4 regions of the Sporosarcina soli genome follow, and region 2 is predicted to be linked to each of the others. Evidence: riboswitches for the same ligand, from Rfam matches in the RefSeq annotation. Region 2 holds a riboswitch; each other region holds the start of a gene.
The links. Region 2 has a riboswitch for lysine ahead of dapA (4-hydroxy-tetrahydrodipicolinate synthase). Riboswitches for the same ligand answer to the same signal wherever they lie in the genome.
Positions count from the first base shown of each region.

Region 1: linked by a shared signal. The riboswitch ahead of ACFPRA_RS15525 (aspartate kinase) and the one ahead of dapA (4-hydroxy-tetrahydrodipicolinate synthase) in region 2 are both predicted to bind lysine.
Region 3: linked by a shared signal. The riboswitch ahead of ACFPRA_RS02085 (transporter substrate-binding domain-containing protein) and the one ahead of dapA (4-hydroxy-tetrahydrodipicolinate synthase) in region 2 are both predicted to bind lysine.
Region 4: linked by a shared signal. The riboswitch ahead of ACFPRA_RS04635 (amino acid permease) and the one ahead of dapA (4-hydroxy-tetrahydrodipicolinate synthase) in region 2 are both predicted to bind lysine.

Region 1 covers NZ_JBHSNO010000008.1:37,385-42,347, reverse strand. The annotation lists gene uvrC (excinuclease ABC subunit UvrC) at 276-2,069, shown strand; lysine riboswitch at 2,123-2,300, shown strand; gene ACFPRA_RS15525 (aspartate kinase) at 2,391-3,608, shown strand; gene ACFPRA_RS15520 (YslB family protein) at 4,133-4,543, opposite strand; gene ACFPRA_RS15515 (succinate dehydrogenase cytochrome b558 subunit) at 4,753-4,963, shown strand, end outside.
Region 2 covers NZ_JBHSNO010000015.1:252,869-257,831, forward strand. The annotation lists gene ACFPRA_RS20215 (sigma-70 family RNA polymerase sigma factor) at 1-168, opposite strand, end outside; gene ACFPRA_RS20220 (polysaccharide deacetylase family protein) at 169-1,452, opposite strand; gene ACFPRA_RS20225 (Rpn family recombination-promoting nuclease/putative transposase) at 1,647-2,609, opposite strand; lysine riboswitch at 2,982-3,159, shown strand; gene dapA (4-hydroxy-tetrahydrodipicolinate synthase) at 3,280-4,164, shown strand; gene ACFPRA_RS20235 (hypothetical protein) at 4,466-4,963, shown strand, end outside.
Region 3 covers NZ_JBHSNO010000001.1:415,348-420,310, forward strand. The annotation lists gene ACFPRA_RS02075 (amino acid ABC transporter ATP-binding protein) at 1-694, opposite strand, end outside; gene ACFPRA_RS02080 (amino acid ABC transporter permease) at 713-1,468, opposite strand; gene ACFPRA_RS02085 (transporter substrate-binding domain-containing protein) at 1,678-2,529, opposite strand; lysine riboswitch at 2,658-2,839, opposite strand; gene hslO (Hsp33 family molecular chaperone HslO) at 3,165-4,043, opposite strand; gene ACFPRA_RS02095 (DUF896 domain-containing protein) at 4,061-4,297, opposite strand; gene ACFPRA_RS02100 (LLM class oxidoreductase) at 4,320-4,963, opposite strand, start outside.
Region 4 covers NZ_JBHSNO010000005.1:70,743-75,705, forward strand. The annotation lists gene ACFPRA_RS04625 (DinB family protein) at 465-956, opposite strand; gene ACFPRA_RS04630 (formate/nitrite transporter family protein) at 1,175-1,951, opposite strand; lysine riboswitch at 2,304-2,486, shown strand; gene ACFPRA_RS04635 (amino acid permease) at 2,587-4,035, shown strand; gene ACFPRA_RS04640 (hypothetical protein) at 4,190-4,414, opposite strand; gene ACFPRA_RS04645 (hypothetical protein) at 4,567-4,963, opposite strand, start outside.

The DNA of each region.
Region 1 (4,963 bases), on a different contig from region 2:
TTGAGGCCTACAGGATGTAGGTCATGCAGTCGTTGCGAATCGAACAGCAAAGGGTTCGATTTGCCGTATTTCTGCGATCTTTGCAGAAATTAAGGCACTTTTCTTTTAGGACGTCGCGAACTTAGACTGCCTTCTTGACTCCTTTCAAAATCTGTGACATCCGCCGGAGGATTTATCTTCATTCGGCGGGGGCTTCTGCCGAATGAAGATACACAGTGATTAGATAAAAGCCAGGTCCCCTCATCGGTACCTGGTTTTTTGAGTAGGTGAGAATGATGAATGAACTGATTGAACAAAAATTGGCCATTTTACCGGAAATGCCTGGCTGTTACCTGATGAAGGATCGACAAGGGACGATCATTTATGTTGGAAAAGCGAAAGTGCTGAAAAATCGTGTGCGCAGTTATTTTACAGGTACGCATGATGCAAAGACACAACGGCTTGTCAGTGAGATCATGGATTTCGAGTATATCGTCACGTCTTCAAATATTGAAGCGCTTGTGCTCGAATTGAACCTGATCAAACAGCATGATCCCAAGTACAATATTATGCTTAAAGATGATAAGAGCTATCCTTATCTCAAGTTGACCGCAGAACGGCACCCTAAACTGATCATTACGAGGCAAGTGAAAAAAGATAAAGGGAAGTATTTTGGTCCTTATCCGCATGCGCATGCCGCAAGTGAAACGAAGAAGCTGCTCGATCGTTTATATCCTTATCGAAAATGCCATACATTGCCTGATCGTGTCTGTCTCTACTATCATCTCGGCCAATGTCTTGCACCGTGTGTCAATGAAGTGCAGGAAGATACGTACAAATCGATGGTAGAAGATATCAGCCGATTTTTGAATGGCGGCTACAAACAAATGAAAAAAGAGCTGACTGAAAAAATGAAGTCGGCGGCGGAAAATCTCGAATTTGAACGCGCAAAAGAATATCGGGACCAGATTGCGAATATCGAAGCGGTCATGGAAAAACAGACCATTACGATGAATGACTTTACAGATCGCGATATTTTCGGTTATGCAGTCGATCGGGGCTGGATGTGTGTGCAAGTGTTTTTCGTTCGACAAGGGAAGTTGATTGAACGAGATGTCTCACTCTTTCCGGTCTATCAGGAACCTGAGGAAGAATTATTAACATTTATCGGCCAGTTTTATGGGAAATCCGAACATCTCTTACCGAAGGAGATTTTGTTGCCGCAAGGCATAGACCGTGAAATAATACGTCAGCTCCTGCAAGTGAATGTACTGATTCCTCAAAGAGGTAAAAAGAAAGATTTGGTCAATCTTGCGATTAAAAATGCGCAGATGTCGCTGAAGGAGAAATTCCAACTCATTGAACGTCAGGAAAGTAGAACGATCGGAGCGTGCGAAGAGCTTGGTGAAGCGATGAATATTACCATCCCGTTGCATATTGAAGCATTCGATAATTCCCACACGTATGGGGCGGATCCGGTATCTGCGATGGTTTCCTTCGTCGATGGTAAACCGAACCGGAAAGACTATCGGAAATTCAAGACGAAAACGGCAGCGGCGCATGATGACTATGGTGCGATGCGGGAAGTTGTCCGCAGAAGATATACCCGCGTGTTGAAAGAGGAGTTGCCCTTGCCTGACTTGATTGTCATCGACGGGGGGAAAGGGCAGATGGAAGTTGCACGTGAAATTATCGAGGACGAACTTGGCTTATCCATCCCGATAGCAGGATTGGCGAAAGACGATAAACACCAAACAGCCGAACTGCTTTACGGTGATCCGCCAGAACTTATTCCGTTGAAAAGAACAAGTGAGGCATTTTATTTGTTGCAGCGTATTCAAGACGAAGTGCATCGTTTTGCGATTACATTTCACCGTCAACGACGTGAAACGAATTCGCTTGCCTCGACGCTAGATGGACTACCAGGCGTTGGTCCGAAACGAAAAAATATGTTATTAAAACATTTCGGTTCTGTCAAAAAAATTCGGGAGGCCTCCGCATTAGAATTGCAAAAAGCAGGGTTGCCAATGACCGTTGCGGAAAAAGTGGAGACCTATTTTCAAAATGAAACATTGCGAGAAAATAAATAGTATGATATTGTGGATGCACTGAATTTTTTCACATATTATGCAATGCATTATATCGTGAGGATAGAGGCGCGAATGTTAAGAGTACATTTCCTGAAGGCGGCAGCCTAATGAGGGGAATCGAAAGGGACTTTCGCCGAAGCGGATCATCAGCTGCCATGATGATTTAGCTGGATTTCCATTGAAGAAGTGGGAGTCTGTCAGGTATCAAATACCTGGAGAGCTATCCGTTCGGAGCTTTTTTGTGATTGCTCCCATCGGACCGGCTCTCAATTTATGATTGAGAGCCTTTTTGGCATTCCGGGAAAAGATGGAGGACTGAAAATGGAACGAATTGTGATGAAGTTCGGTGGGACTTCGGTTGCGAATCCTGAAAAAATCGCACATGCGGCGCAATTGGTCGTCGGGGAAGTCAAGCGGGGGAAAAAGGTAGCTGTCATCGTGTCGGCGATGGGAAAAACGACTGATGAATTACTAGCGTTAGCAAATGAAGTAAACCCGAACGCGGGGCGACGCGAGCTGGATATGCTCTTGACGACAGGTGAACAAGTAACTGCTTCCCTTCTTGCGATGGCCATTGCTGCGGAAGGGGTTGAGGCAAAATCTTTTACCGGGTGGCAGGCGGGTGTCACAACGGAAGCCATACATGGAAATGCCCGGATTGAACAAGTTCGTGCAGAAAGAATCATCTCCACTCTTGAGGAGGATGCAGTCGCTGTCATAACAGGTTTCCAAGGAATTGATGCTCAGGGGCAATTGACGACATTGGGGCGTGGTGGATCAGATACGAGTGCTGTTGCAATCGCTATAGCGATTGATGCGGCTGTTTGCGATATTTACACAGACGTAGAAGGAGTCTTTACGACCGATCCACGTTTAATCGAACAAGCGCGGAAGTTGGAAGAAATTTCGTACGATGAAATGCTGGAAATCGCGAATTTAGGAGCAGGGGTCCTGCATCCGAGAGCCGTCGAGTTCGCTAAAAACCATCAAATGCCATTGCGTGTCAGACCAGCCCATATTGAAGGAGAAGGAACGATCATTAAGGAGGAAATCGATTTGGAAAACAATCTTATCGTTCGGGGAGTCGCATTTGAACGCGATATTGTCCGAAGCACTGTTATGTATGACACACCCTACAATGGTTCACTTGCAAATATTTTTACAACCTTAGCCAAACATCATGTTAACGTAGATATTATTGTGCAGACGATCCGGGAGGACTCACAACCATCCGTTTCTTTTTCGATTAAAAAACAGGATTTTGCCGAAGTAGTCAAAGTATTGGAGATGAATCAGGAAGCACTCGGGTATCGACAAGTTGACTTTGAAGTAGGGCTTGCTAAAGTGTCGATCGTCGGAAGTGGCATGGTATCGAATCCGGGCGTTGCTGCTACTATGTTTGATGCAATGCGCAATGCATCCGTTCCGATCAAAATGGTGAGCACGTCAGAGATTAAAGTATCCGTTGTTATTCCGGAATCGGATATGGAAAAAGCGGTAACGGTCCTTCACGAACAATACGAATTAGCTGGGGAATAAAAGAGGGGGATGCACCGATTTACTGGAGCATCCCTCAGCCTGTTGCCAAACGCTCGCATCAGTTGTTGAGGCCTACAGGATGTAGGTCATGCATCCGTTGCCAATCGAACAGCGAAGGGTTCGATTTGCCATATTTCTGCGTTCTTTGCAGAAATTAAGTCACTTTTCAGGACGCGGCGTCCTTAGGATGGCTTCCTAACTCGCTCGTCCGCTCATGAACTCTAGTTCGATTCGCGTCTTCGCTCGACTTCGTGCGGGCTCGCAGGAAGAGAGTCATGCAGGCGTTACGAATCGAACAGTGAAGGGTTCGATTTGCTGTGTTTCTGTGCTCTTTGCAGAAATTAAGGCACTTTTTTTGAACGTCGCGCTCTTAGCCTGCCTTCCACGTGACAATCGTTTTCAATCAGGCTGAAGGAATTACTAATTTACAACGTATACCTAAAAAAGAGGTAGACAAAGTTAAATAACAACTTTGTCTACCTCTTAGGGATGCTCGGATCTCCTGGAGCATCCCTATCAACATTTCAAATAGTTGATTTTAAATCCCATTTCACATGAAAGTGAACGAGGGGTTCTTTTTCGTTTACTTCGCCATAGCACTCTGTTAGTAAGCCGTTCAATTTCTGATACTGTTCCGCCAAAAAACCGGCCTCGAGGTGAAAGGATCTTTTGTGGAAAGTTGGGCCTGCTTCGTTTTTTAATATGTAAAAAGCCTCGTCTTTTGCCGTTTCATGAAGTATAAGCTCACCCCATCCTGCTTCTTGGAAGAAAACAGGCAATTCTTCGATAGCAAAAACCGGGAATTTTCGAGCGATTTCTTTCCCTGCCCAATAGAGGATTTCGTCTTCATGTTTCCCGAGTATGCTTGGCAATACATGATCGCGCAATAATTCGTAGCCGAAGCGGGTCGGCGAGTCGTATGTAATATTTTCCAATCGAATAAACAACCCTTCGGATAATGTAGAAATTAATAGAATAATCAGCTGACAAATGCTTTCCTCATCTTGACCTCTTCAAAACAGAGGAGTACAATGAACATGTTATATTATTGTATCATGAAGAGGAGAGCAGTCAACGGTTGCTTCGTGTCAAAACGATGGCAGCCTTAGATGCACGTCCTCAGCAATAAGGGAGGGTAAAAGATTTGTCGAGAGAATCAGATTTTTATTTGCGCCGACTACATTCGTTGCTCGGGATCATCCCGGTTGGGCTCTTCCTTGCTCAGCACTTGGTTATTAACCATTTTGCGACACGCGGTGCAGAAGCATTCAACAACGCATCCAATTTCATGGGGAATTTACCGTTCGTTCTGTTTTTAGAATGGTTTGTCATTTACATTCCACTCATGTTCCATG
Region 2 (4,963 bases):
GGTCTTCAATGACGCCTCATTGCGAAACTGGTCACTCTTTTGAAAATACGTCACAAATACTTCTTGCACAATATCCTCGGCAGTCGACCAATTCTTTACATATAGATAAGCGATGCGCACTAAATAACGCGAATGCTCATCAATTAGTTGATCAATAGTACTACTCATTTACGAACCCTCGCCCTCCTCCATGGCCATGTCATGTTGCCCCTCCACATACGCAACAAACTGCTTAAACGACTTTTTCTCTGTTACTCCGTATCGGCATACTTCATAATTTGAATTCTTCCGATTTGCATACCCTTCGTTCGTTGTAAAACCAATCAACAATCCGGCCTCCTTAGCCGCCGCGATGAAATCCTCATCATAATGACCAAACGGATAAGCTACTGAAACGGCTCCCGGCACTTGCACCATATTTCGCTGTAAATCCAAAAGAATCTCTTCTTTTGAACGCTCTAACGCAACCCCTACACCCGAATCCCCATTCAGTGCATGCAATTCATAGGTATGTGCTTCGAACTCGAAAACATCCGCCAGCGCCTCTAAATCCGCAGCGGTAAAAAACTGCAGCGGACCTTCCGCATCAAACAACTGCGTTCCCTGTACCCGATCCGTACGTGAAGAAATAATATGCTGAAGTGCTGTAAACCCGTATTGTTTTAAAATCGGATAGGCAAATTCCTTCGTCGATAATAACCCGTCATCAAATGTAATGAGCACCGCTTTGTTCGGCACAACAAGGCGTCCTTCCAAGTAATCATACAACTGAAGTGCCGTCAACGTCTTGAACTGGCGATCCGCCAAGTACTCCATCTGCTGTTCAAACGATTCCAAGGAAATTGTACTATTCATCGTACTCATCAACTCGAGCGGCAAAACCTGATGGTAGACAAGCACCGGCAGACCCACATCCATTGCAACGGTCTGCTTCGCAATATAGCCCGGCCTCTCTCCAATTGTAAGGATATACCAATCCTCTTCCTCCCGTACAATAGGATAACGATAACCTTCTTCCAACTCCAGTATAACGCCGCTCCGCAAATCAGCAGTCTCGTAAACTGCGGTTTTTTGCAACGTCCGGACAGCAGCGAACCGCTCCGGATGGACAACGGTCAAAAGCTTCTTTTTTTCAACCGGCGCCTCCCCCTTACGAATAAAGGCCGGCATATTTCCCAATCGAAGCTCATAATACACCTCATCCTCACCTATGATCACAACAGGCTGATCCGCAGCCAACTCGCCTATCTGCGTCAAAACCGCCCCCTTCATATAAAGCGGCTGACGCTCCTGCAATGTCAGCACTCGCTCAAATACCCGCTTCGTCACAAAACGATCCGTATCTTGCGCGAACACTGTGCCTTGCGACTCTACCAAAATCCAAATCGCACCCACACTTATGAAAACGAGCAAACACACAAGTAACCACACTCTATTAGCAATCTTCCACATAACTTTACCTCCACTGTCAATCAAGCAACGTATAGACGGAGATTTCCAGAAAAAGTTTCAAAGATTTTTTAAAAAGTTTTTAAGGCGTATTAGCAAATGAAAAAAGACGTCCATTTTGTTGTAAATGGGCGTCGGTTGGTTTTTATCTTTGCTTGATTGTACAAAACCAAGTGAACTTCTCAAGAATCCTGTTTTTACTGTAGCATTTCCCTCAACTTCTCAATCTCATCTTTTTCCAAGTGTGTTACTTCTGCAATAAAATCAGTTGATGTTCCTTTTCTCAACATCTCCAACACCACTTTTTTCACGCCTTGTTCTATTCCTTGCTCGATTCCCTTTTCTAACTCCAAATCAAAAACATTCTTAATCGTCGGGGAAGCATTTTCTTTATTATACAGTTCCATTAGCTCCGTCTCCTTTCTAATCATTGATCGGATTTCTTCCGATAGTTGTTTTGTGTACGCGTCAGGTAATTGTAACAAGTAATCAATAAAATGAAAAACAGCCTGAACTGCTGTGCGTGTATAGTTTTGATTGCGGATAAGTTCACGCATTAGCTTTCTTTTAAACAAATAACGTTGGTGTTCTTCATCTTTTGTTTGATACAAAGCTTTTGCAGCTAATACGATTTTACTAAAAATATTATCAGATTGTTCCAGTTCCTCGTCTGAATAAGCTTCCGTCTGGTAATTTCTATACATATAATGTAGCTGCGTGCCTAAATAATCGTATGTAAAGCGGTCAGGAATGGCATTTTTACTAGGTGACGTATGAACAGCGATGGCAACAATTTTTTCTTGATGACGGTCATAGATACGGTAGAAGTATTGAAACATACGTTCAGGAAAATTTGTTTCTTTTTTACTTTGCACTTCAATATGAATGAGAATCCATTGCTCTTTTCCATTTTTCAACCGAACTTTTGCCAATCGATCTGCAAAACGCCGGCCTTTTTTCTTATCCGCAATTTCCTGAAACAACTCCTTATCCAAAAAGTCTGGACTCTTACCAAAATCAATCTGCGCATGTAGCTCGGGAACAAAAAATAATAGAAAATCTTCAAACAGTTCCCCAATCACCTTTTTCCACAAACCGTCCTGATCCACCAAGCTTCCACCATAAGGCGTTGTTTCTTCTCTGACCCATGCAACAACCATTTACAAAACACCTCCGAAACTAATTTCAGATTATTAGATCAATTATAACACGAAGCGAACATACGATTCAATTATTAGCCAAAGTTGCCGAAGAGCATATCCCATTCATTCACGGTAGAACCTCGTATCCATGTACAGATATACTAATTTCCCCGCTATCAATTTGCAGGGCACAGTTTTTTGGCTTTTCTCAAAAGTAAAATAGAATGACAACTATCCACGCACCAATTTCAGCATCCCTTTTATTCCATCACACTACTTCAGGCCGACTTTATTCAAAATTAAATGAATAATTCCATCTTCGACTTGCAATTGTAACTAATTCCGTATATAGTGAGGGTAATTAAACATTTACTTATTTCGAACTCTTGAAGTAAGGATAGAGGCGCAAAGACCATTAGTACACAATCAGAGGATAATGAGGTCCTATGAAGATTGTGAAAAGGGGGATTTGCCGAAGTGGAGAGAAGCTCATTATCTCGAAGCTGGTTCTGGGTTGAATAAGCACAGAATTGTCATATAGGAAACTATATGGAGGGCTATCTTATGCAAAGAAATAATCTATTATTTCACTGCAGCAGCGACCCTTCGTTGTTGCTTTTTGCGTTGATTTACAAGCTGCCCTTCTCCCTCTATTTATTTAAAATAATTGATAGGATGTGGAGAAATGATGAATTTCGGACAAATTGTAACAGCTATGGTGACTCCTTTTAATGAGCACGGAGATATTGATTTTGAAGCGACAAGGAACTTGATTGAGTATTTAATCGCCAATGGAACAGATAGTTTAGTCGTATCAGGTACAACTGGAGAATCTCCGACTTTAACGACTGAAGAAAAGGTCCAATTGTTCAAATTTGTAGTAAAAGTCATCAATGGAAGAGTGCCCGTAATTGCTGGAACGGGTTCAAACAATACAAGGGAATCTGTTGAACTGACAAGGTTAGCAGAAGATATAGGTGTTGACGGCGTTATGCTCGTCGCTCCCTATTATAATAAACCTTGCCAAGAAGGGATGTTCCAACACTTTCAAACAATTGCGGCAGCCACTTCTTTACCTGTCATGCTATACAATGTACCAGGACGAACGATGGCCAATATTGCCGTCGATACAGTCGTGCGCCTTGCCGAAATTTCGAATATCGTCGCCATTAAAGAAGCGAGTGGCGATTTAGATGCAATGGCTGAAATCATTGAGCAGACACCGACAGATTTTTCCTTGTACAGTGGCGATGATGGCTTAACGATCCCTGTATTATCAATTGGTGGCGTAGGTGTTGTTTCCGTCGCAGCTCATATTATAGGCAATGAAATGCAAACGATGATCAAAAACTTCAAAATGGGTAATATCAAAGAAGCGGCTTCAGATCACCGTAGACTGTTGCCAGTGATGAACGCACTTTTTGCTGCTCCGAATCCATCACCATTAAAAGCGGCATTGAACCTAAAAGGAGTTCAAGTCGGTGGCGTTCGTTTGCCGATGATTCCTTTGAACGACGAACAATTGCATGCACTTCAGCGTACATTGTCAATCTATGATGAGGTTACAGTCTGATAACTGTCAGAAGCTCTATCGATGGAAATTAAATTTACTAGACTCCATCCTACCATTGCAGGGTATAGAAAAATATATATTCTTGCGATAATGAATATCATAAAAATGGCACGTATAACGCATGTCAATCGTACATGCGTTTACGTATCAAAGAAAGGAACTCATGTCACTTGTACATGTGTTCCTTTTTTGATTTGTTCGCGCTCCCCCACTAAAACACGAGAGCTCTATCGTCATATTTATGTGTGTATTATTGAATCTTCCCGACAGGTTTTCACGTAGATGAAAGGGAGGTGAAAAGATGAGAAGGATTTTCGGCATTTTACTAATCATATTTAGCCTGTTCATTGCACTAGGCGGTTTACTCACGCTCGGAGAGGATTACAAAGCTTCGCTGTTCGGCATTTTTTTCATTAGCCTGCCGCTTTATATGGTTGGTCATATAGTGAGAACCAATATGTGGCAGGCGAAGCAAAAAGGTCTTCGATGGATTTGGGCGTATATCTATGTTGTTGGCATCGTTCCCGCCCTCTTTCTTTCCTATGAAGGATACGAGGATCTGAAAGAACAGACATTTTCCAACAATTATTTTTTGTTGTTTGAATCCACTTCTACGGATTACATCGGCGGTCTTTCCATCGGGTTTATCCTGCTCTTATTGCTGCTGTTCCTCTTTCCTTTTTATGAAACAACACGGAAAATAAGAAGGTTTATCGCGATTGCTGCAGTGGTTGTCACAGGGGCATATGTGAGCTATCAATATATGATGTGGGCGGATTATCGCGGCATCCATGAAATC
Region 3 (4,963 bases), on a different contig from region 2:
GTGTCGGGTTATTGAAAATTTGTTCGGGTGGCCCTACTTCAGCAATTACTCCTTTGTCCATAAAGACGACGCGATCGGAAACCTCTTTTGCGAATTCCATTTCATGGGTTACGATCAGCATTGTTAAGCCGGTTTCAGCGAGCTCCTTCATTACTTTCAGAACCTCCCCTACCATCTCTGGATCCAATGCGGATGTTGGTTCATCGAATAACATGACATCCGGTTCCATCGATAGGGCGCGGGCAATTGCTACACGTTGCTTCTGACCGCCAGACAATTGTCTAGCTCTTGCATTCACATAGCGATCCATGCCTACCACTTTCAAATACTTCATTGCCACTTTTTCTGCTTCTTCTTTTGTGCGTTTTAACACTTTCACTTGTCCGACAACACAATTACTTAATACATCATGGTTATTAAACAAGTTGAATTGTTGGAATACCATCCCTAACTTCGTACGGTATGAATGAATATCATGCTTAGCATCTAGAATATTTTCACCTTGGTAGATGATTCGTCCGCCACTTGGTCTCTCCAATAGATTGATACAACGAAGAAGAGTGGATTTACCGGATCCAGATGACCCGATGATACAGACAACCTCCCCTTTGGCTACTGAAAAATCGATATCTTTTAATACTTCATGCGTACCAAATGATTTTCTAAGATGTTGAATATCGATGACTTTTTCCATTTGTCCCCCACCTCCGTCTTAACTCTCTTTTGTATTGGCTACATTCGTTATTTGTGCCGGCTGGCCGATCATGCTATAGTTTTCCGGTCCTTCCAATTTCCTTTCAAAATAACGGAGAATCAGGGTGACGGTAAACGTCATGACGAAATACAATATACAGGCAACGAAAAATGGCTCAAAATATTTAAAGCTAATACCTGCGACCGTTTTTGTTTGGAAATATAATTCCGTAACGCCGATGACGTTCAGAACAGATGTATCTTTAATATTGATAATAAATTGGTTGCCGGTTGCCGGTAAGATGTTACGGATCACTTGGGGTAAAACAACATTCAGCATCGTCTGAACATGATTCATCCCGACCGCATGTGCCGCTTCAAACTGTCCTTTATCGATCGACATGACACCGCCACGGACAAACTCCGCCATATAGGCCCCTGTATTGATAGAGACAATCACGATGGCCGCTATAGTCCGGTCCATATCAATCCCAAAAGCCAAAGCAGATCCATAGAAAATGACCATTGCTTGAACGATCATTGGCGTTCCACGGAAAAACTCTATGTAGGATGTGAGAATCACATTTACCGTTTTTAATAAGATTCGTTTTGCCCGTCGTTCTGGAACAGGGATTGTGCGTATCACTCCTGCAAGTAAACCGATAATCGCTCCGATAATCGTCCCGATTACAGAAATGAGAAGCGTCATGCCCGCTCCGCGAAGAAACATCGGCCAGTTATTAATAATCATTTGAATAATCCACTCGAGACTCATTCATTCCATCCTTTCCAAAGGGGAATCTAACCAAGACCAATAATGCCTCGGCGTATTTGCGTCCAGATTTTGAATTGCGCTTTCTAATGGCTGGTGCCTTAATTTCTGCAAAATCTATGACATCCGCCGGAGGCTTTTAATTGATTTAGCAGAAGCTGAATCAAGTGAAAAACCGGCTGCAATTAGAGGCAGCCGGTATCACTTCATCCTTATTCTGCCGCTGGTTGATTTTTAATCGCAGCGTCCATAATATTCTGACGTTCTTCTTCCGAAATGTCTGCTAAGATTTCATTGATTTTATCAACTAATTCGCTATCCTTTTTTAATCCGGCTGCAACCGCAGTTTCTTCTTCATCTGCAACAAATCCTTCTGTAAATTCGACCATTACAAAATTAGGGTTGGCGGATGAGGCACTGATGCCTTCCGGACGTTCTGATACATAACCATCAATGACACCGGACTCAAGGGCAACGCGCATTGCCGGGAAATTATCCGATGCCGGTTGTTTGTTGACACCCTCAATTTGGTCGATAACGCCATAGTGGGATGTATTTAACTGTCCTGTTATTTTCGCCCCACTGAAATCTTGGATGGAAGTTGCATTTTCATATTTGCTACCTTTTTTGACGATCATCACAAAATTAGAAGTATAATAGTTGTCGGAAAAGTCAATGGATTCTTTCCGTTCTTCAGTTGGTGACATGCCCGCTGTAATCACGTCAATTTTACCGGATTGTAATGACGGGACTAGACCGTCCCACTCTGTTTTGACGATAACCAATTCTTTTCCTAAACCTTCAGCAATTTTTTTAGCGATTTCTACGTCATAACCGCCTGCATATTCAGCATTGCCTTCAATTTTCACTCCACCGTTGGCATCATCTAATTGCGTCCAGTTAAATGGTGGGTATCCTGCTTCCATACCTACCCGTAAAACCTCTTTCTGTTCCCCTTCTCCTTCCGAAGAAGTTGTGCTGCCGCTCTCTTTTGTTCCGCATGCAGCTAACAACAGCATCGCTGAGAATGATAACGCGATGAATGATGATAACTTTTTTCTCATGATTGATTCTCCCCCTCTGAATCTTTTTTACTACATTTCTAACATACTAAAAGGGCAACTTATACAAAAAGACCTGAAGTGATCTCAGGTCGCAATATATAAGTTGCCCTAAATCCTCCACTTTCCCCAAATGAGATAGCCCACTCAATAAACCGGGACGTTTATTGAGACAGTCCTGCAGTTATTCGCTGCAGACCCAGCAAGCAATCGTGAGAAAGATTACAAGCTTCGGCGACATTTCCTTCTTCTTAGAATCATTGCATCTCAAACTCCACTAAGAACTATTAAATATCGCGCCTCTACCTCACTATTCTTAAAGTGAGGTTGTATTCAATTATGATACCTACTTTACAATACTATTTTCCATCTGTCAAACAGCCAATTAAAGGAACCGATAGACGAGGATAAGAGGCAAGTCGTTATTCACTGGAATTGCACTTATACGAGCATTTCCATCTAATTGAACGACTTGCACTCATTGAAAAAATCGAGCGAGGATCTTCCTTTGGCACTCTACTTATATTCTCAGCTTTTTATTTCTCTAAAATAATACCTGAAGTGAAATACTAAAATCCTCCTCTTCAACCGGAGTATCGCTTATAAATATCGTTATGACCTAGACAAAACTTATTTTGTTAGACAGTATCTTCCAATAACCGTTCTAGATTTTCTTTAGAAAAATGGTAGTTTTCATTGCAAAAATGGCATTGTGCATCAGCCATACCTTCCGTCTGAATCATATCTTGAATCTCATCGCTTCCTAAGCTGACGATGGCATTCGTAATCCGCTCTCTGGAACATTGACATTGGAAATATACGGGCATTTGCTCAAGCATTTTTACATTTCCGGCTCCGAGCACTTGTTCAAGCATTTGTTCCGGCGTCATTCCTTGCTCAACCATCGAGGAAATCGGCATCATTCCATTCAAACGTTCTTCAATCTTCGTAATGGTCTCTTCATCTGTACCAGGTAACAGTTGAATGATGAATCCACCAGCCGCTTGGATTGTCTGATCAGCATTCACCAAAACCCCGACGCCTACAGAGGAAGGCACTTGTTCTGAATGCACGATATAGGACGTGAAATCTTCGCCTAACTCACCCGATATGAGTGGAACATGTCCAACAAAAGGATGTTGCAGTCCGATATCTTTTGATACGGTAAGCATGCCGTTTATTCCAACGGCTCGTCGAACATCCAATTTACCCTGTTCATTTAGGTCAAAATGTGTTTGTGGATTTGTCACATAGCCTCGCACTTCCCCTTTTGCATTGGCATCCACCAAAATGGTACCGATTGGACCGCCGCCCTCTATCTTTACCGTTAACTTTTCCTCACCCTTGAGCATAGCCCCCATGATCGTGCCTGCTGTTATGGAACGGCCAAGCGCTGCAGAAGCAGTCGGCCATGTCTGATGACGACGTTGAGCTTCTCCAACCGTTTCTGTTGTCGTTACTGCATAAGCACGTACTTGATCGTTAAACGCAATAGCTTTAACTAAATAGTCCTTCATATCCTTACTTCCTTTCATTATTTAACTTCCTGATCACCTTGCAATTTTTTTTGTTCACGCACTTTTTCAGGTGTGACATCATTGCCAAGTGGATCGAGCACAGTCATCCCCGAAACGGTGTTTAGCACTTGTCCGCGGATTTCACGCAAATAATCTTGCTGCAATACCGTTTGTTCAACCATTTCAGCTTTCGTCAGACCTTCTTCTCGCTCTTTTTTCGCCAATTCATTAATTCGTTCTAAACCTTTAATCATTTATCTTCCACTTCTTTCAATTTTAATTAATTGTAGGGAAATGAGGGAGCACATATTCCCCCAATTCTTGAATTACTTCTTCAGCAGGACGCTTTCCATGTTTCAAACCTAACATTACATGATTCACACCTGCCTCCTCATAGGCACGGAGATAATCTATAAAAAATGCATAACCCGTTCTAAACCCGCCTTGTATCGGTTTCGGCGCTTCATTGGGATTTTCAGATAGATCAATCGCCAATGCTTGGGCAAACGGTTTGAATCTGCCCGCCGCTTCACGCCATTTTTTCACAAGTTCACGTTGTTCATTGACCCCTTGCGAATAAAATAGCCAACCGTCTGTATGTTCGGCCAACCATTCAATCGTTTGGCCAGAATAGCCTGTTCCAAAAATTGGAATAGTTGATGAGTGCGGTTTAGGAACGACATCCCCTTGAAGCATTTCAACTCTCTCTGTCAGGATGTTCGCAAATGATTCTTTCCATACTGTTTTCATCACTTCAATCGATTCTTTGAATAAGATTGCACGCTCATCACTCTCTACCTTAAATGCAGGAAATTCGATGGGGCGATCTCCGGTTGCAACGCCCATTAAGAAGCGTTGTTTTGAGATATGATCGAGCGAAGTTGCCGCTTTCGCTACATGGAGCGGATGTCGCAGTGTTG
Region 4 (4,963 bases), on a different contig from region 2:
CAACTTTTTTATCCTATCGAAAACGTTTTCTTCAGTAACAATTTTTATTATACATAGTTTTACCCGGCAGGTCTTTATGTCTATTGAACAAAATGAACAAACCCTCGCTATATACAGTGCATAACCTTTCCCACAATAACAGCATCTTTGTACAATGATTTGTCTACTTTGAACAAAACGAATCAAGAACATTTTACCAATCCCTCTGAACCCACAGAAAATTCAACATATAGAGTCATGTTAGATGAATAAAGGCAAACGAATATAGTTGTACAAGTCCGGAGAGGAAATCCCAAAAAACACCTCTTCCTCACACAATGTACTATTGCATGCGAGCCAAGTTTCATTGATGTCGTTTTCATATAAAGCACTCGACGATCTTCCCTTTTCTGTAGCCTGAACGAAAAAACACCTTCTTCCCAGGCGATTCTCAATCGCTTGGGAAGAAGGTGTTCGATAAGTTCTCACTTTGCATTCATTTCAAGTGTTTTTTTCAATTGTTTCAAATGCCACTTTTCATGCAATCCGACAAAGGAAAACCATTGGATTAAAGGAACTTGCCCCAAATGAGGGTGTTTGAATGATTTCTCACAAAGAACATCCATCGTTGCAGACTCAAAGACATCTAATAAGAAGAGACGTGATTCATAAAGTTCATTTTTCATCTCGACAATCGATTTGTACACTTCCGTCGGCACGGTATCCGCTGGCTCTTCCACTTTCAATAAACGGCCCGACGTAAGCGCAAGTGGTTTCTTTGTACATTTTGGGCTATCAGGATTTTTCAGTTCTTCAGCGATCTTCGTGGCAATCAACGTTTCCATTCGAACCAGATGTTCGAATATTTGTTTTGGTGACCACCCTCCGTTTGTAGGGATCTTGTTGAACTGTTCATCCGTTAACCCTTCAATGGATTGATATACTTTTTTTCGGATACGATTATTTTTCCCAAACATCGTCTAGATTTCTCCTTTAATAACCTCTAAAACTGTTCGATTCAAATTTTCCTTCCTTACAATAGTAGCTTTTTTCGATTTTCGCAAGTGATTTTTCGCTAAAAAAAAAAGAGACATTCTCGCAAAATAATTTCGAATCATTTTAAGTATGGCTATCTTTCTTCTATGTGTATAGAATGCGCTTCAGAGTGAAAAAGTGACCCTCATATTTGACGATGTTAGATTCCTTTTTTCTGTTCCGTATTTCCGAACCAATAACCCGCTCCGATAAATATAGCGCCACCGATCACATTACCGATTGTGACTGGCACCAAGTTTGCTACCAAACCAGCCAGTGTAATGGTTTCAGGATGCGGAACCATTAGCGAAATGGACAGCAAGGTCATGTTTGCAATACTATGCTCGAAACCAGATGTGATAAAGGCGAATAAACACCAAAAAATGACGATCAACTTCGCGGTTTCTTCCTTCAATTTGAAGGAGCACCAAACGGCCAAGCAGACGAGAATATTGCACAGAATCCCCCTAAACAACAACTCCATAAATGGGGCATTCATCTTGTCGGCTGCCGCCATGTTCAGAAAATCCGCCGTCCCTCCCGTGGCAAGCCCTGTATAGAAAAAAAGTGCCGCAATAAGAACGGCGCCAGCAAAGTTGCCAATATAGCTGAAAAGCCAAATTTGGATCGTTTCAAGCCAAGTCGTTTTCTTCGCCAATGTGCCAATCATCAGGATCATATTATTACTCGTAAACAGATCGGCGCCCGCCATTAACACCAGGCTTAAGGCTATGCCGAATGTGAGTCCCATGATTATTTTTGTTCCTGCAAAACCAGTAGGACCGAGCAAACCGCCCACCGTAAAAATGAGAATGATTCCAAATCCGACAAAAAAACCTCCCATCATTGTCAATATGAAATAGCTCCCTTTACTTGTACGGTATTGATTTACTTTTGAAACGGCTGTATCACCTAAAACACCAATCGTTGCTTTCATTCTTTTTCCCCTCCAGCTAGCCTTTGCTTGTCCAACCTATAGTAGAATTTCAATCCGTCATGATTATACAACCAAACAGAGAATCACGGCCCATCATTATGCTGTGCTTCATGTCTTTTCAGTGAAATATGCCAACTAACAAAACTAATAGGTCAGCAGAAACAAGTGCCAGATCCTTCGTTCCATTCGATGCCATCCGTGACACGCACCGTTCTGTCTCCCTATTTTCATAGAGAAAGGTTTCTTTTCCTTTAATAGTGAAAATTGCGAAGGAAAAGACAAAGGGCTTTCCCCTTGCCTAATCCATTTCCATTCCCTATACTAATATTGTTAATTCAATACTCCCATGCACTGATGGGATAGAGGCCGCAGCTTATAAGAGTAGATCGGACGAGATGCAATGACATCTTCGACTCCGTTTGAAAGGATGAGTTGCCGAAGTGTGGATCGTTCATTGACAATCCGGGCTGGTGATGTTTTCGAATAGGGACATCATTGTCACGTTTTTCGAACAACGTGGAGAACTATCTTCGGAAGGATTATTCGGACTTATGACAACCAGCCGTCGATCTTTTTCGTCGGCTTTTTTATATGTCTAAGCCTGCAACCTTCCGTCAAATAAAGGAGAATACAATTTGGCAAAAACATCTTCATCATCCAACGCACCACAGTTGAAAAGGTCGCTGAAAGCACGTCATTTAACGATGATCTCACTTGGGGGATCGATCGGAACGGGGATTTTCCTCGCGAGCGGTGGCGCGATCCATACAGCAGGACCTGGCGGCGCATTGCTCGCTTATGCGGCTGTTGGTATTATGGTTTACTTTTTAATGACAAGTCTTGCAGAAATGGCGGCTTATATGCCTGTCGCTGGCTCATTCAAAGTATATGCCACCAAATTCGTCGATCCGGCATTCGGTTTTGCGATCGGCTGGAACTATTGGTATAACTGGGCCATTACGATTGCAGCGGAACTAGCTGCAGTTGTCCTTATTATGAAATTTTGGTTTCCGGATAGCCCTTCCTTCGTTTGGAGTGCACTCGCCCTACTCATCATGTTCGGCTTTAACTATATGTCCGTCAAAGGATTCGGTGAGGCGGAGTTCTGGTTTTCACTCATTAAAGTGATCACCGTCATCATCTTTATCATCATCGGTTTCTTGATGATTTTTGGCATCATGGGCGGCGAAGCGATCGGCTTCACCAACTTCACGATTGAAGATGCACCATTCAATGGCGGCTTCTTTGCGATTTTAGGGATTTTCATGGCGGCAGGCTTTTCTTTCCAAGGTACGGAATTACTAGGTGTCGCCGCCGGAGAAAGTAAAGATCCAGGTAAAACAATCCCGAAAGCGGTCAGCACCGTTTTCTGGCGTATCCTTCTTTTTTACATCTTATCGATTTTCGTCATCGGGATGATCTTACCTTACACGGATCCGCGTTTACTGAGTGAATCCGTTTCTGTCAGCCCTTTCACCCTCGTTTTCGAACGGGCCGGATTCGCTTTTGCCGCATCTGTCATGAACGCCATTATCCTAACAGCGGTCTTGTCAGCAGGTAACTCCGGTATGTATGCATCTACGCGTATGCTTTGGGACTTGGCGCGGGATGGCAAAGCGCCTAAATTCCTTGGCAAGTTGGATAAAAGAGGTGTGCCAGTCAATGCTTTGATTGCTACGACGCTTGTCGGCTCCCTTGCATTTCTATCCACGTTCTTCGGAGATGGGACCGTCTATGTCTGGTTGCTGAACGCTTCCGGGATGGCCGGATTTGTCACATGGCTCGGCATCGCTGTCAGCCATTACCGTTTCCGCAGGGCCTATCTTGCACAAGGCGGCAATATCGACGACCTTCCGTACCGGGCAAGATTTTTCCCATTCGGTCCGTTACTGGCATTGGTCCTTTGTACATTCATCATTTTAGGACAAAACTTCCAAGCCTTCGTAGGTGGCGAAATCGATTGGAACGGTGCACTCGTTTCCTACATCGGGTTACCCCTTTTCCTCATCGTTTGGCTGGTCTATAAAGTGAAATATAAAACAAAATTGATTCCGTTGAAAGATTGCGATTTTGATAAAGAATAATAAAAGCCAGGTGCTATGACGATTTAACATGTCTTAACACCTGGCTTTTTTCTGTATATAGTTCTATGAAAATTCACCTTAAAGCTTCCAAGTACAGAGACACTTCTGAAACACTTGCATTCGGTTATGGTAAATCTAAAATGAAAAACTGGTATTATTTCATCATTTGATAATAGACATAAAAATTAAATATTGCAGGTATTAACAAACTCAGTGCAAGAAAAAAGACTGCTGCAAATTTAGACTGTTTAATAAGCCGTTCATCGCCTAATTTTAAGTATTGGAAGAAAGATAGGCTGAAATAAAAGCAAAGTACAATCAATATCAAGGAAAGTATCCCTAACCAATTCCCTGTTCCCATAAAGTTTAGATTATCCATGCAAACACCTCCAAATCGTTTCATCACTTTATTGCAAAACCTGATCGTTGACTACATGAAAAAGCTGCCCTGTAAAAGGTAGCTTTTTCATAAACGTAAGGACTCAGTTAGTCAACCGCTTATCTAGATCATTGCTTTTTGATATGGTAAAATTATTTAAACTCCTTAATGATTTCCTCAGCCACCTCTAACAAAAATTCGGTTTTTTGCCCAGCCATTGTAAATATTTCATTGTCTGTAATTATATGAAGAGTATTAGCATCTTCTTCATTTTCATTAAGTATGGCTTGATATCCACCTAGATTCAATTCTTTAAATCCACCCAGTTCTTCTGGATACCACGTTTTTACTACTTTTATAAGAGACTGAGCTACTCCATACTCATTGACACTCTGAGCTACTAATAAATCACCATTCTTTGTATCTGTGGGATACCAAGTTTCAATTAAGTATCCTCCAGGCCGTTTTTCTGTGTTAACTCCTCTTGCTTCTGCAACAATATGGTCTATATTCTTTTCATCAAGATTTAAAGGTATTTTAATTGCACTT